One region of the Streptosporangium sp. NPDC005286 genome, then DNA from elsewhere that is predicted to be linked to it. Evidence: riboswitches for the same ligand, from Rfam matches in the RefSeq annotation. Region 1 holds a riboswitch; each other region holds the start of a gene.
The links. A riboswitch is a leader RNA that binds a small molecule or an ion and turns the genes downstream of it on or off. The one in region 1 is predicted to bind cobalamin.

Region 1 (3,944 bases):
CTCGCACTGCACCTCGGCCGGGTGCGTGACCTGTCCCCCGCCGACGGCCGCCGGATCTGCGAGGGCCTGCGGAGGCTGCCGGACCAGATCAAGGAGATCCTGACGCTGGAGCCGCGGCTCAAGGAGCTGGCGCAGAAGTACGCCGGGGCGCCGAGCATGATGTTCGTGGGCCGGGTCCGGGGATATCCGGTGGCCCGCGAGGGCGCGCAGAAGCTCAAGGAGATCTCCTACGTGCACGCCGAGGCGTACCCGGCCAGCGAGCTCAAGCACGGGCCGCTGGCGCTGATCGGCCCGGACATGCCGACCGTGGCGATCGTCCCCGACGACGAGCTGCTGGACAAGAACCTCACCACGCTGGGTGAGATCCGCGCCCGGGGCGGCCGGGTGCTCATGGTCGGTCACCGCACGGCCGACCCCAAGCTGGCGGACGACTGCGTCGTGGTGCCCAGGAACGAGACCGAGCTGGACCCGATCCTGCTGTCGATCCCGCTCCAGCTCTTCGCCTACCATGCCGCCGTGGCACTGGGGCGGGACGTCGACAAGCCCCGCAACCTGGCCAAGAGCGTCACGGTGGAGTGAGACGGCTCCCGGGGCGGCCGCCGGTGGTGGCCGCCCCCGGTCTGTAACAGATAGTGATAAGGAGGTAACCTATGGTATAGGGGGTTCTTGGGGGAAGGGGCGCTTATGCGCCGTAGGAGGTTTTTCGCGCTGGTGGCGGGTGCCATGGTCGTCGCGGGCTGTGACCTGAACGGTGACTCCGCCGACTCGGCCGTGGGCCGCCTGAGCATCCTCGAACCCACCGCCGACGGCCACGGCTGGGACGGGATCGCGGGCAGGCTCGCCTCCGTCCTGGTCCTGTCGGGGCTGGCGCGCTCCGCCATGGCCGTCGAGCGGCCGGGAGCCCTGGGTTCCGTCCCGCGTGACGCGTTCGGCGCCGTACACGGCTCGTTCACACGCGAGGGCAGGGTGCTCGTCACCGCGATGCCGATGGTGACGGCCGCGGAGATCGCCAACACCGCCGCGGTGGTGGACGCCACCACCCCTCTCGCCCGCCTGGTCGGCGACTGGACGGTCCTGGTCGTCCCCTCGGACTCCCACCTGCGCACCTTCGAGGACTTCGCCGCGGAGCTGCGCCGCAACCCGGCGGTGCTGACGGTCGGCGGCCGGCCGGAGGGCGGTTCCGACCACGTGCTCTACGGCATGATCGGCAAGTGCCTCGGGGTGGACGCCCGGTTGCTGGAGTACGCGGGGTTCCTCGGCGCCGAGGATGCCGCCGAGGCGCTCCAGGTCGGACGGGTGGCGGCCCTGCTGGGGTCGGCCCGCGCCCTGCGGCCCGAGATCACCGCGGGCCGCCTGCGTCCCCTGGTGGTCTCCTCGGGCAGCCGGCTCGACGGGATCGACGCGCCGACGCTCCTGGAGGTCGAGGTCCGGCTGGAGTACAGCGACTGGTGCGGCCTGCTGGGACCCAAGGGCATGAGCCAGACGGACCGGGACGCCGCGATCGCCCTGTGTGACAGGATCGACGCCGCGCCGCGCTGGCGCGCCCTGTGCGCGGCCAATGGATGGAGCCGGGTCTACCTCAGCGGTGACGACTTCCGCCAGTGGCTCTTCACCGAGACGGCCCGCACCCGCGGGGTGCTTCACGAGCTCGGGCTACTGAAGTCCTCCGACACAACTTGTTGGGGTAGTTGCGTCAGACGCCCCTAGATGTAGGATCCTGCTCGTTGCTGGTTCGCCCCGGGAGGGGCGAGGCAAGAGGGAACCCGGTGAGATTCCGGGACTGCCCCGCAGCGGTGAACGGGAACGAAAGCCGTCATGTGAGCACTGGGTGAACCATGCCCGGGAAGCGACGGCCGGTAGGCATGCGCAGGGCGCCCGTGAGTCCGAAGACCTGCCGGCGACGTGATTGTCCAGGGCCTCGTGGGAGGGCCCGCGGAACGAGGCGGTCCGGCGTGCCCGGGATCGCTCGCGGACGCGTGCCCCTCCGGCGGAGCCGTACGGGGAAGTCAGAGCGAGCGAGGAACACCACGTGACACAGGCCTTGGCAGAGACCGCAGCAGGGATCGCGGCGGGAACCGTGGCGGAGAACGCCGGGAACGCGCCGGTCGATCGCAGGCTGGCCATCGACGAGGCGGCGGCCCGGGTGATCACCGACCCCGAGAACTCCAGGGTCGCCGCCGCGCTGCTGGCCGAGCTGATCGCCGACGAGGCCGCCGAGCACGGCGTCCGCGACTTCTCCGAGTCGGTCGCCGCGACGCACGAGGCGGGGCTGATCGCCGACGGGCTCGCGGAGTTCGTGGCCGCCCACGCCGGAGTCCTGGACGCGCTCATCGAGCCGGACGCCGACGCCAGATTCGAGTACTTCGGGCTGCGTACCGTCTACGACCGCTACCTGCTGCGTCACCCGCGCACCCGCAAGGTGCTGGAGCGCCCGCAGCACTTCTTCCTCCGGGTGGCCTGCGGCCTGTCCGAGACCGTCGAGGAGGCCGCCGAGCTGTACGCGCTCATGGCCACCCTGTCCTACCTGCCCAGCTCGCCCACGCTGTTCAACTCCGGCTCGCGCAGGCCCCAGCTCTCCTCGTGCTTCCTGCTCGACTCGCCCCGCGACGAGCTGGAGGCCATCTACGAGCGCTACGGGCAGGTCGCGCGGCTGTCGAAGTACGCCGGGGGCATCGGGATCGCCTGGAGCCGGATCCGCTCGCGGGGCTCGCTGATCCGCGGTACCAACGGCCATTCCAACGGCATCGTGCCCTGGCTGCGCACCCTGGACGCAAGCGTCGCCGCGGTCAACCAGGGCGGCCGCCGCAAGGGCGCGGCCTGCGTCTACCTGGAGCCCTGGCACGCCGACATCGAGGAGTTCCTCGAACTGCGCGACAACACCGGCGAGGAGGCCCGCCGCACGCACAACCTGAACCTGGCCAACTGGATCCCCGACGAGTTCATGCGCCGGGTCGAGGCCGACGGCGTGTGGTCACTGTTCGACCCCAAGGAGGTCCCGCACCTCACCGACCTGTACGGCGCCGCGTTCGACGACGCCTACCGGGCCGCCGAGGCCGAGGGCCGGTTCACCGCGCAGCTCCCCGCCCGCACCCTGTACGGCCGGATGATGCGCACGCTCGCCCAGACCGGCAACGGCTGGATGACCTTCAAGGACGCGGCCAACCGGACCTCCAACCAGACGGCCAGGCCGGAAAACGTCATCCATCTGTCGAACCTCTGCACCGAGATCCTCGAGGTCACCAGCGACGCCGAGACCGCGGTCTGCAACCTCGGCTCGATCAACCTGGCCGCCCACCTGTCCGGGGAGTCCGGAGACGGGATCGACTGGGCGCGGCTGCGCGCGACGGTCCGCACCGCCGTGCGGTTCCTCGACCGCACCATCGACCTGGGCTTCTACCCGACCCCCGAGGCCCGGGCCGCCAACCAGAGGTGGCGCCCGATCGGGCTCGGCGTGATGGGCCTGGCCGACGTGCTGTTCACGCTGCGGCTGCCGTTCGACTCGCCGCGGGCGCTGGAGCTGTCCACCCGGATCTCCGAGGAGATCGCGCTGGCCGCCTACCGGACCTCCTCGGACCTGGCCGCGGAGCGGGGCCGCCACCCCTCGTACCAGGAGACCAGGGCCGCCGCCGGGGTGCTCCACCCCGACCACTACGGGGCCGCGACGTCGGCCGCGTGGACGGAGCTCAGGGAGCGGATCGCCGGAACGGGGCTGCGTAACTCGCTGATGATCGCGATCGCGCCCACGGCCACGATCGCCTCCATCGCCGGTTGCTACGAGTGCATCGAGCCGCAGGTCTCCAACATCTTCAAGCGCGAGACCCTCTCGGGTGAGTTCCTCCAGGTCAACCGCTATCTCGTCGCCGACCTGCGGGCCCGGGGGCTGTGGACCTCGCGGATCCGTGACGCGATCAAGCGCGCCGACGGCTCCGTCCAGGACATTCCCG
Region 2 (3,944 bases), on a different contig from region 1:
ACACGCGCGTTTCGTGCTCGGCCCCGAGAGGCGCGTCGAGTACGCGGCCCTCACCACCGCGCACCCTGGCTTCACCCCCAACGAGGAGATCAGCGCGATCTGCTGGTAGGACGGCGTTCAGCCCCTCGTCGGCCGCGTCGAGCTGCTGGACGCCTATCTGGGAAAGCTGGCCAGGGGCAGGTAGCTCTGGATAGACCATCAGTGAAGCGCAGGACTGATGTCAGCGGAAACGCAGGTCTGTGACAGTGAAGTCGGGCAAGCGCAGAACAATGTCAGCAGGATTCAGCACCCTATGAGTGCGGAAACAGCCTTGGCCGTCGAGCCAGAACGCGCAACTCAGAAGCCCAAGAAGGGACAGCCGGTATCCGACTGCTGCCAATGAAACTCTCGTGGCAGTTGGCGCTTTGATCACCCGGAGCGCCTGGCGCCTCAATCGGCCGACGGTCTCCCAGCTCGCGATCAGTCGCCTTTGGCCGTCGAGTCGGCGCCCCGGTCCGGATGTGCCACGCCCGGATCTCAGCCGCTCACTCCGACCATGCACGCCGGGCCCGGCATCCGCTCCCCGCCCAGCCGGGGAGGCATCACGACCGCGTGCACGATGCCCGAAGAACGCATCCGCAGGTTGGACGTCGGCGTAGGCGGCCCTCGCCGCGGCGGCGATCGTGGCCAGCGCCTCGTACCGGCCCGACGCGCCCTCCACAGGCTCGCGGTGGTGCGGTCCATGGTCGCGGGTGGCGGCGATCGAGTGGCTGGATCCGCTGTGGCCCGCCGGTCACTGGGTCCCCGAGCAGATCCGGGCGGCGGGCGGTGAGCCGCTGCTGGCCGAAGCGGGCGAGCACACCACCGCCATCGGCTGGGAGAGGCTGCGAGCCTCCCAACCCGAGGTGGTCCCGCTGATGCCCTGCGGCTTTCCTCCCGAACGGGCGCGAGCGGAGTGGCTTTGCTGACCTGCCATCCGGGCTGGGCCGACCTGCCGGCGGTCCGCGCGGGCCAGGTGTGGGTGCTGGACGGACCGGCGTACTTCAACAGGCCCGGGCCGCGCGTGGTACGAGGGGTGGAGGTCCTCACCCAGGTGCTCCACGGTGTGCGCGCCGGTGCTCCCGTCGAATGTGGGGAGGCGCGCCGGGTCTGACGGGTGGTACGCACTTTGTCGTTGATGGGTGGTGTGCGAGCATGGTCGGCGTAGGCGAGCGCGGAACGAGGAAGCCGGTGTGAATCCGGCGCGGTCCCGCCACTGTGATCGGCGAGCGAATCCCGACGAAGCCACTGCCCGGATAACGGGTGGGAAGGCCGGGAGGAGCGTTGACCCGAGAGCCAGGAGACTCACGCGGTCGCCTCCTCAGAGAAATTGGGGCGGATCTCCCCAAGAGAGGAACGGTGATCGCCATGCCGCGCATCTGGCATGAGGGCCTTCGGGATGCCCGCGTCACGAGCTTCTTTTAAAGATCCGGCTCCTTGCCCCATCCCGCTCATCGGGCTCAGCCCGTGAGTGAAAGGACCTGTTCATGACGAGCCGACGCTCGCTTTTCTTCCTCCCACTTCTAATATCCGCCTTGCTGGTGGTCGGCTGCGGAACCACCGAGCAGACCGCCGGTCCCACGGGCGCCGCGAACCCGGCGGCGAGCTCGGCCGCCGCGGGGTTCCCCCTCACCGTGACCAACTGCGGCGTGACCACTACCTTCCAGAAGCCACCGCAGCGGGCGGTGACACTCAACCAGCACGTCACCGAGATCATGCTCGCTCTCGGACTGGAGAAGTCGATGGTCGGGACCGCCTACCTCGACGACGAGATCCAGCCCGACTACCAGGCCGCCTACAACGGAATCAAGGTGCTCGCCGAGGAGTACCCCTCTTACGAGGCGTTGCTGTCGGCCGAGCCCGACTTCGTCTACGGCGGATTCAACAGCGCCTTCGCCGAGAAGGAGGGGCGCGGCCGGGACGCCCTGGCCAAGGCCGGGATCGACTCCCACGTCAACATCGAAGCATGCCCGACCGGTCCGGTGACCATGACCCAAGTCGAGGACGAGATCCGGACGATCGGCAAGATCTTCGGCGTGCCCGACCGCGCTGAGCGGCAGATCGCCGCGATGCGCGGCGTGCTGGACGGCGTCAAGGCCAAGATCGACGGGGCCGACCCGATCAAGGTGTTCGTCTACGACAGCGGCGACAAGACCGCCTTCACCGCTGGCGGCGCCGGAATCGGCAACGAGATGATCAAACTGGCGGGTGGGACGAATCTGTTCGCCGACCTTCCCAAGTCCTTCGGAGACGTCTCCTTCGAGCAGGTCGCCGAGCGGGCGCCCGACGTGATCGTCATCTACGACTACGGCGACGATTCCGTGGAGGGCAAGAAGAAGTTCCTGCTCGCCAATCCGGCCCTCAAGGACGTGCCCGCGATCAGGGACCAGCGGTTCGCGGTGCTGCCGCTGTCGTCCACGGTGCTGGGCGTACGGATGCCCTCTGGCGTGGAGTCACTGGCCCGCCAGATCCACCCGGACCGCTTCGCGTGACCAAGATCGCCCCGTCCAGGCCGTCGGCACCCGTGGTCGTCGGCGGTCGCGGGCGCGTGCCGTACACGCTGGTCCTGGCGGTGCTCGCCGTTGCCGTGGTGGCGGCCGCCACGGCCGGGGTCGCGGTCGGTTCGGTGCGCCTGCCGTTCGGCGAGGTGTGGGCCATCGTGCTGCACCGGCTGTATGCGCCTCTGGTCGAGCCCACCTGGGCGCCGGTCCGGGAGACGATCGTGATGGACGTCCGCGTCCCTCGCATTCTGCTGTGCGGCGTGGTGGGCGCGGGGTTGTCGGTGTGCGGGATGGCCCTGCAGGCGCTGGTGCGCAACCCGCTGGCCGACCCGATGCTGCTCGGGGTGTCCTCGGGCGCGACGGTCGGCGCGGTCGTCGTCATGGTGTTCAACGTCTCGCTGCTGGGGGCGTTCTCGCTGCCGCTGGCCGCTTTCGCCGGTGCCTTCGCGGCGCTGGTGCTGGTCTACTTCCTGGCCCGCACCGGCGGGCGGATGACGACGGTGCGGCTGGTGCTGTCCGGGGTCGCCACGGCCGAGGTCCTCTCGGCGGTGGCCAGCTACCTCATCGTCACCTCCAACGACCCGCACAAGGCCGATTCGGCGCTGCGCTGGATGCTGGGCGGCCTGGCCGGCACCACCTGGGACCTCGTCTGGATCCCCGCGGCGGCAGTGCTGCTCGGCACCGGCGTGCTGCTGGGTCTTGGCCGCCCGCTCAACCTGCTGCTGGCCGGGGAGGAAGCCGCCGCCGCCCTGGGGCTGAACGTGCACCGCTTTCGCGGCGCGCTGTTCGCGCTGGTCGCCCTGATGATCGGCGCGATCGTCGCGGTCAGCGGTTCCATCGGGTTCGTGGGGCTGATGCTGCCGCACGTGGTGCGCCTGCTGGTCGGCGCCGACCATCGGCGCGCGCTGCCCGCTGTCGCCCTGCTAGGCGCGGCCTTCCTCATCGCCGCCGACCTCGCCGCCCGCAGTGTGATCGCCCCCGAGGAGATCCCGATCGGCATCCTGACCGCCCTGACCGGAGGGCCTTTCTTCCTGTGGCTCATGCGGCGGAGGGCGGCCCGGTGACCCCGGCGGACAGACCCGCGGCTCTGCGCCTAGAGGGCGTCGGCGTCGTCGTCAGCGGCAAGGTCCTGGTGCGGGAGGTGTCCTTGGACATCGCCCCGGGCGAGGTCGTCGCGCTTGTCGGCCCCAACGGCGCGGGCAAGTCCACCCTGCTGCGCACCCTCTACCGCGCACTGCGCCCCACGTCGGGACAGGTGACGTTGGACGGCGAAGACGTCTGGCGGATGACCGGCAGGCGGCTGGCCCGGCGGCTGGCCGCCGTCCTGCAGGAGGCGCCCGGCGAGTTCGAGCTGACCGTGTACGACGTGGTGGCGATGGGCCGAACCCCCTACAAGCGGGCGTTCCAGGGCGACGACGCCGACGA
Region 3 (3,944 bases), on a different contig from region 1:
ACACCAGCTGGGTCTACTCGGTGGCCTTCAGCCCGGACGGCACAACCCTCGCCACCGGCGGCCGCTACAGCACGGTGCGGTTGTGGGACGTGGCCAGCCACAACACCGTCGCCACCCTCACCGGCCACACCGACGATGTCTCCTCGGTGGCCTTCAGCCCGGACGGCACAACCCTTGCCACCGGCAGCCTCGACGACACAGTGCGGTTGTGGGACGTGGCCAGCCGCAAAACCATCGCCACCCTCACCGGCCACACCGACGATGTCTCCTCGGTGGCCTTCAGCCCGGACGGCACAACCCTTGCCACCGGCAGCCTCGACGACACAGTGCGGTTGTGGGACGTGGCCAGCCGCAAAACCATCGCCACCCTCACCGGCCACACCGACAATGTCTCCCCGGTGGCCTTCAGCCCCGACGGCACAACCCTCGCCACCAGCAGCGCCGACATCAGCAGCTTCGAAGGCACGGTGCGGTTGTGGGACGTGGCCGGCCGCAACACCGTCGCCACCCTCACCGGCCACACCGGCTATGTCCACTCGGTGGCCTTCAGCCCGGACGGCACAACCCTCGCCACCGGCAGCCTCGACGACACGGTGCGGTTGTGGGACGTGGCCAGCCGCAACACCGTCGCCACCCTCACCGGCCACACCGGCTGGGTCTTCTCGGTGGCCTTCAGCCCGGACGGCAAAACCCTCGCCACCGGCAGCCTCGACGACACGGTGCGGTTGTGGGACGTGGCCGGCCACAACACCGTCGCCACCCTCACCGGCCACACCGACAGGGTCTACTCGGTGGCCTTCAGCCCGGACGGCAAAACCCTCGCCACCGGCAGCCTCGACAGCACGGTGCGGTTGTGGCCGACCCGCTGACCCAGTAGATCATCACCGCTTCAGCCCTACCGCCAAAATCCGATCCAATCCCCCCAGGAGGCCGGTCGGGGACCAGCTGATCCGCCGGAGGGTCACGGAACTGGACTTCTGTGTGTGACGCGCGGAGCTATCCGTCAGGGTTCCAGCGACGCTATTTGTCACGTCGCCATAGAGGATGACCGGTTCCGCGAGCTGGGTCTTGATGTTGGAGCCTGGTCACGGTGGTTGGCGCCACCGGCGCCGATCGGAACGAAAACGAGCCATCGACTCAGCTCGTCGGCTCGGGACGTGGCAGGCCTCCGGAGTCCGGCCGACGCGATCAAGGCCCCGGTCAAGAGCCGAGCTATGAACTCGTTTCGTGGCTGGCCATAGGCTGGCAATATGACCTCGCGGTTTCTCAGCCCCGGCGCCGCCTGCGCGTCGTAGTGGTGCCCCTGAGTCCGGCCACCGGCGGTACCACCGCCACGTCGATCCTCAACTGGCATCACCCGCGCGTCGCCGAGCTGGTAAGGAATAACCCCACAGTTGCCTGAGCTCTCCATCGTCGTAATAGCTCCAGGACCTGGGTGTTCTCCTTGTAGAGCACGTCGCTTTGGCGGTTGAAGGGGGCTCGGGATCGGTGAAGCCTCTTCCTCTTCGTTGAGGTTTTTGTGGTGGTGGTGAAGCCGAGGAGTCGTGTGCCGGCCCGGTCGGGGATGACTCGGTCCGGTGCTGGGCGCCGCCCTGGCAGAGGACGCCTGCTCACGCGGGGGTTGGCGCCGTACACCGGCTCAGGCGCCTCAACTGCTCGCCGGGCCGGGGCGGCCTCGCCTCGCCGGGCCCTGGGCGCCGCCCGGTGCCGCTCCGGGAACGGCTGACCGTAGACGGCCTTGGGTTCCGGCGAACCCAAGGGCGCACAACCTCCCAGACCACCCCAACAGCCTGGGCTCGAACCCTGGGTTCGCGGGAACTCTGGGGTTTCTCCTTATCGGACACGTCGATCTCAATTGCTTGGCGGTCGCCGCAGGTCCTGAGCTCGGGGCTGTACTTGTAGATGGTGGCGCGGCTGCGCCCAGCAGTCGGGCGCTCGAGGCGATGGTGGCGTCAGGTTGGGTGAGTTAACGGTGGCCGAGGCCGCTCGTCCCCCATTGGTCGTGATGGATGGCGGCGGCCAGCGGGCGCCGTCGCCGCCATCCGTGCCGTTCCAGATCAGGGGCCTCTTCGAGGTGGGTGACGGGACCGAGACACAGCCACGCGACCGGACGGATCTGAACGGGGATACCGAGCAGGTCCCGCACAAAAGGCTCACGGTAGAAAGACACCCAGCCGATGCCGAGCCGTTCGGCGGTCGCGGCCAGCCACAGGTTCTGGATGGCCAGGCACACCGAGTACAGGCCGGCGTCGGCGATGGCGTGGCGGCCGAGCACCGCGGGACCGCCCCTGTCCTGGTCATAGGTGACCACGACGGACAGCGTCGACTCGCGCACCCCGTCGATCTTGATCTGGGCGAACCGCCGGGCGGCCTCGCCATCGAGGGTGGCGGCGAAGGTCGCCCGCTCGTGCTGGACGTGGTCGTGGAAGGCGCCGCGGATCTCGGCGTCGCGCACCACGACGAAGTCCCACGGCTGGGACAGCCCGACGCTGGGGGCGGCGTGAGCCGCCGACAGCACGCGGTGCAGCACCTCGTCCGGCACGGGTCCGCCGGTGAACTGGCCTCGCACGTCGCGGCGGCGGTGAATGACATCGTAAAGCTGGCTGTTCATGGGCAGGCTCCCGCTGCGTCGTGCCCCTGGCGGGGCGATGGGCGCGAGGCCGGTCTTCGGACTCCCGGATCAACGCCTGACCGCCCGCCTTCCCAGCCCTTACGAGCCAGTGGCTGTGCTTCGCACGTGGACGGCGGCTTCCCGGTCACCGCGGCGGGCCCGTGCCGGAATCACACCGGCTTCCCGATTCTCCTCGCGACCGCAAGGCACCTCGCAACAGTTCGCCGAGAGTACGGTAGCTGATCACCTCACCGCTTGCGATTGTGGCCGGGTCCTTGAGGATCTTCCGCCACAGCGCCGAGGCGAAGGCGTCCACGTCGACCGACAGGACCACCGTGCCCGGCGTCCCGTCGGCCCCTTCGCGTTCCACCTCGATCCGCTCGGGGACGAACACCGCCCGGGCGTGGCGTTGGGCCTTCAGGTACTCCACCGCGTCCAGGACGGCGCGGTCGGCGTTGGTCGACTCCAGGTCGATCGATTCGACCAGCGTGAACAGCGCAGAGCGGTGCGAGCCGTAGTGCTGTTCCAGCAGCGGCAGGTAGTTGTTGCCGTGGTGGGCGGACACGGCCTGGTGCGCGGCGGCCAGGGCATCCAGGCCGCCGGCCTGTTCCAGCGCCTTCAGTACCAGCCGTCCCGCGCGCTCGGCCACGTCCTGCTCCCCGGCGGCGGGCTGCTGGTCCGCGGCTTCGGCGGCTGGCAGTCCGAAGGGCGCAGTCCCGCCAGGAACGAACGCCTCGCGGACGCCGTTCAGGACGTCGCCGAACACCCCCAGCAGCCGCTCGGACTCGGCGCGGTGGGTCTCCCGGAGCTTGTCGAGCTGGTCGCGGCCCTTGCGGTGAATCGCCGCGATCCGCTTGCAGAACATCGTCACCACGTCGTCCCGGACCCCGGTCCGCGCCGTGTGCAGCAGGCTCACGATCAGCACGAGCCGCTTGTCCTCGTCCAGCACCTTGCGCAGATCGGCGACATCGGTCACGCGCGCCTCGCCCGCGAAGTGCGCGATCTTTCCCGGCGGGACGCCCTCCAGCCACACCTCGGTAGGGCCGAGCGCGTCCAGGTCCCGCAGGAACGACAGGCGGCCCTTGAACTTGCCGAGCGACGCCGCCTGCGCGACGTCCTTCAACCCGTCGTACTCGCTGCGCCGCGTGACCGGGTCGACCACCAGCAGCCTGCCCAGCCGCGCCCGCGCCGCCGCGTCCACCCGACCGGACACCAGCGTGAAGAACCCGCGGTTGACCTCGGTGCGGATCTTCTTCACCAGCTCGTCCAGCGTGGTGTAGCCCGGCAGCTGTCCAGCGCACGGTCTCCATTCGCGGCACCATCATGGTCGTCG
Region 4 (3,944 bases), on a different contig from region 1:
CCGCCGCCGAGCACACCGGGTACTCCCCGCTGAGGTCCGCCGCCCGTCTCGGGCCCATCTTCAGATCCGCTGCACCCGTGAGTTGACGCGCCTTCGACCTTTGGCAATGGGTTCTCATTGCGAAGATCGATAGGAGGTTCATGGGATGCCGCCCCGACCCGGGCGGCATCCTCGAAGCTCAGCGGGTGCGGCTGGCCAGGAAGCGGCGCCATTCCGGACGGGTTCGCGCGAGTGCTCGCAGCGAGGCCGGAACCTGGGGCCTGGGGTCGTTGCGGTCCAGGCGCAGTTCGGTGAGCGCGGTCAGCTCACCCAGCCACTCCGGCAGCTCGGCCAGCCGGTTTCCCTGCAGATCGAGCTTGGTCAGGGGGGTGAGGGTCCGCATCGACGCGGGAAGGGCGGTCAGCTTGTTCTTGCCCAGGCTGAGGGATCTGAGGGCGGTGAGTTTGCCGATCGACTCCGGCAGCTCGGTCAGCCCGGTGTTCCACAGGCCGAGAGAGGTGAGGGCGGTGAGGTTCCCGATCGACTCCGGCAGGCCGGTCAGTGGGACGCATCCCATATCGAGATGCTCCAGAGCGGTCAGCTCGCCCAGCCACGGAGAGAGGTCGGCGGGCCGGCTGTATGTCAGGTCCAACCAGGTGAGGGCGGTGAGACGGGCCATCGACGCCGGGAAACAGGCCGGCCCGGCGTACCACATGCGGAGCCTGGCGAGCCGGGTGAGGTCGCCGATCCACTCGGGCACCTCCTCCAGGTCATGGAGGTTGCTCAGGTCGAGTTCCGTGAGACCGGTGAGCTCGCGCATCGAGTCGGGGAGGCGGCGCAGTCCGGTCACCGAGACATCGAGGCGGACCAGTCCGGTCAGCTCGCCGATCCACTCGGGCAGGGCGGTCAGCGTACGGTTGCCCCCGAGGTAGAGCTCGGTCAGCGCGGGCAGGTCGGTCGGGAACCGGGGAAGCTCGGTCAACCAGTTGGACCTCAGGCGCAGCACCCGCAGGCCGGGAAGCTCGGCCACCTCCTCGGGCACCCGGGCCAACCCGAGACCCGACAGGTCCAACGTGTCAGAACCCTCGCGCAGGTACGTGTTCATCCGCCGCCGAGCGGTCCGAAGCACGGAATCCACCGCTGCCACCCTGATTCTCTCCTTGCCGTCAACAAGATGTGATCGGCGATCACGGTAGCGATGAGGACTTGCGACCCGGTTGTGGATCATTGAACTTGTCTCGTCCTCGGGGCGCGGGGCCGCTGGTCACAGCATGATCGCGAGTTGGGCAAGGTATCGCCGGTACGCGGTGAAAAGCGCGCCGCCGGAAGCGGTGGCCTCCTTGGGCAGGCCCTCCCACCGCGAATCACGCGGGCCGTGCGACCATGACAGCGAAGGTGACGGCGGAACGAGGAAGCCGGTGTGAACCCGGCGCGGTCCCGCCACTGTGATCGGCGAGCGGACCCCGACATCGCCACTGCCCGGGTACGGGTGGGAAGGCCGGGCGAGCTTGGACCCGAGAGCCAGGAGACTCACGCCGTCGCCTCCTCAGCGAAATTGGGGCGGAACTCCCCAAGAGAGGAAGGCGGTTGCCATGCCGTGCGACTCACGCGCCGGTGCTCCGCCCGGACTGCTGCCCGCCGCCCCGGCCGTGGTCGCCGGCGCGGTCGCCGACGTCCGCGCCATCGGCGGCTACTTCGGGATCGAGACAGGCGAGGCCGAGGCCGGATGGCGGCCGTTCACCGATCTGTGGACGGATCCGGGCGTCCTGGAGGCGAGAATCCACGACATGGCCGGACGGCTGGACACCACCGAGCACCGGGTGGCCGCCTCGATCCTGTTCCAGGGCCTGGCCGCCCGCCTGTGGTCACCGTCCATCGGCGCCGTGGTCGCGCACGACCTGCTCATCGACCTGGCCCCCGAGCACCTGTACTGGCGGCCGGCCCCCGACCCGCTGCCGCTGCGAGCCACCCGGCTGTCCGGCTGGGGCGTCCGCGACCCCGCGCGGATCACCGAACCGGTCTACCGCGGCATCATGGCCGAGATGCTGGAACCGCTCGCGGAGGCGGTCCGGCGGATCGTGAAGATCGCGCCGGGGCTGTTGTGGGGCAATGCGGCCTCCGCACTGGCCGGAACCATCGGCGCCTTCACCCACCGACGGCCCGACCTCACCGCGAAGGCCGTGCGGCTGGGCCGCGAACTGCTGGACCGGGATCTCCTGCGCGGCACCGGCGAACTGACCGAGCCCGTACCCGGCCGTCCCTTCTTCGTCCGTCGCAGCTGCTGCCTGTACTACCGCCTGCCCGGCGGCGGCATGTGCGGTGACTGCGTCCTGTTGCCGGCCCGCCGGCCACAAACCCGCCGCCCTGGCTGACGCTCTTCACTTCGCGCCTTCCCAGTCCAGTTCGCCTGGAGGCGGTCAGCTACGTCCGACGACGCCGAGGATGCCAGGCTTGGTGAAGTCGACGGTGATCTTCTCTCCGTACTCGTCGTACTCGGAGCGCCACGCCTCGACCGGGACGATCCCCGGCTCCAGCAGCTCCATTCCACTCAGCAGCTCGGCCAGCTGTTCCGGGCCGCGCGAGGTGAGCGCCCCCGCGCTGGTCGAGCGGTAGACCTGCTGCCCGGCCTCGTGCACCTCGGCGCTGACGTTGGCCTCGAAGGCGTGCGTGACGATCAGATGGCTACCCGGGGCCAGCCGTTCGCGGATCGTGGTGATGATGTGGGCGACCAGGGCGTCGTCGGGAATGAAGTGCAGCATCGAGATCAGCAGCACCGCGACGGGCTGGGTGAAGTCGACGGCGCTCTCGATCTGCGGGTCCCTCAGGAGCTTCTCGGGTTCCCGCATGTCGCCCTGGACGACAGAGGTGAGGTGGTTGTCCTCCAGGAGCGCACGGCCGTGCACCAGGACGATGGGGTCGTTGTCGACATAGACCACCCGGGTGTCGGGCGTGATGCGATGGGCGACCTGGTGCACGTTGTCCTGCGTCGGCAGTCCCGACCCGATGTCGAGGAACTGCCGCACGCCCTGGCGCACGAGCAGCTCGACGACTCGCGAGAGGAACGCCCGGTTCGCCCGGGTCATCTCGCGGATACCGGGCACCACCCGCATGAACTGTTCCGCGGCCGCCCGGTCGGAGGCGAAGTTGTCCTTGCCTCCGAGGTAGTAGTCGTACATTCGAGCGACACTTGGGGTGTTCGGGTCGATACCCGCTGGAACAGCCTCTTGCTCGGTCATGCCCTCACCCTTCTTCGCCTCCGGAGAGGATATGGGGAATCCGCAAGATAATGGATCTTTGCCGACAAACCATGTGCGACCACCTGCCAGGGCGAGCACGACCCCCGCACGCTCCGGAGTCCTAGGGCCTACCTGTGCAGCGAACTGGAGCTGTTCTCGGTGCTCCGGTAGCTCTGGTGACCGGGCACCCAGGTCCGGGTCTCCGTGCGGTCACCGTTCCTGACCGTCAGCGTGCCCGAGGGCTCGTAGTCCTCCGACAAGGGTGACCAGGGCGGCAGGGGTTCAGGATCGGCGTACGCGACCGGCGCGGTGAGCGCCACCGCTGAGGCGGCGAGAACGGCGGTGATGAGATAACGGACAATGAACATTTGTTCCCCCAGAAGGTGTAAACGGTACGGCGGGGATATTTCCTCATAAAAGGCAAAGAGAACCACGCCGATGATCAAGACTCTGACCGATTCGCATTCGGCACGGCCGCCCGCTCCGGGACCGCTCATCCCGGCGAGAACCGGCGGGTGTCCGCCGAGAGCCTGATCGTCGACGGCGGGCATCCGGTCATCCGGGTATCCCACCGGATTCCACTCAGGGCCCGGCTGCACTGGACCGATCCCACTTGGTGGGAGCTTGGCGCCCGGTATGAGCGAGCGAGGCCTCAGCCGCTCGGTCGCCCTCGGAAGCTGTGAGCCAAGACGGCGGCGCACGAGGCGCCAAGCCTCCACCAAGGAGCGT

Region 2: it holds a riboswitch for cobalamin, as region 1 does, so the genes downstream of both, ABZU75_RS37800 (ABC transporter substrate-binding protein) here and ABZU75_RS15000 (ribonucleoside-diphosphate reductase subunit alpha) in region 1, are expected to answer to the same signal.
Region 3: it holds a riboswitch for cobalamin, as region 1 does, so the genes downstream of both, bluB (5,6-dimethylbenzimidazole synthase) here and ABZU75_RS15000 (ribonucleoside-diphosphate reductase subunit alpha) in region 1, are expected to answer to the same signal.
Region 4: it holds a riboswitch for cobalamin, as region 1 does, so the genes downstream of both, ABZU75_RS06880 ((2Fe-2S)-binding protein) here and ABZU75_RS15000 (ribonucleoside-diphosphate reductase subunit alpha) in region 1, are expected to answer to the same signal.

What each region holds. Positions count from the first base shown of each region.
Region 1 covers NZ_JBEXGU010000033.1:5,994-9,937, forward strand. The annotation lists gene glmS (glutamine--fructose-6-phosphate transaminase (isomerizing)) at 1-579, shown strand, start outside; gene ABZU75_RS14995 (tripartite tricarboxylate transporter substrate-binding protein) at 685-1,707, shown strand; cobalamin riboswitch at 1,712-1,914, shown strand; gene ABZU75_RS15000 (ribonucleoside-diphosphate reductase subunit alpha) at 2,030-3,944, shown strand, end outside.
Region 2 covers NZ_JBEXGU010000167.1:8,980-12,923, reverse strand. The annotation lists gene ABZU75_RS37815 (hypothetical protein) at 1-109, shown strand, start outside; gene ABZU75_RS37810 (hypothetical protein) at 663-947, shown strand; gene ABZU75_RS37805 (hypothetical protein) at 941-1,132, shown strand; cobalamin riboswitch at 1,147-1,346, shown strand; gene ABZU75_RS37800 (ABC transporter substrate-binding protein) at 1,560-2,510, shown strand; gene ABZU75_RS37795 (iron ABC transporter permease) at 2,507-3,583, shown strand; gene ABZU75_RS37790 (ABC transporter ATP-binding protein) at 3,580-3,944, shown strand, end outside.
Region 3 covers NZ_JBEXGU010000012.1:36,782-40,725, reverse strand. The annotation lists gene ABZU75_RS07155 (WD40 repeat domain-containing protein) at 1-869, shown strand, start outside; gene bluB (5,6-dimethylbenzimidazole synthase) at 1,967-2,611, opposite strand; cobalamin riboswitch at 2,641-2,840, opposite strand; gene ABZU75_RS07145 (hypothetical protein) at 3,015-3,944, shown strand, end outside.
Region 4 covers NZ_JBEXGU010000011.1:84,164-88,107, reverse strand. The annotation lists gene ABZU75_RS06890 (hypothetical protein) at 1-33, shown strand, start outside; gene ABZU75_RS06885 (leucine-rich repeat domain-containing protein) at 179-1,117, opposite strand; cobalamin riboswitch at 1,385-1,511, shown strand; gene ABZU75_RS06880 ((2Fe-2S)-binding protein) at 1,572-2,351, shown strand; gene ABZU75_RS06875 (SAM-dependent methyltransferase) at 2,397-3,215, opposite strand; gene ABZU75_RS06870 (hypothetical protein) at 3,344-3,766, opposite strand.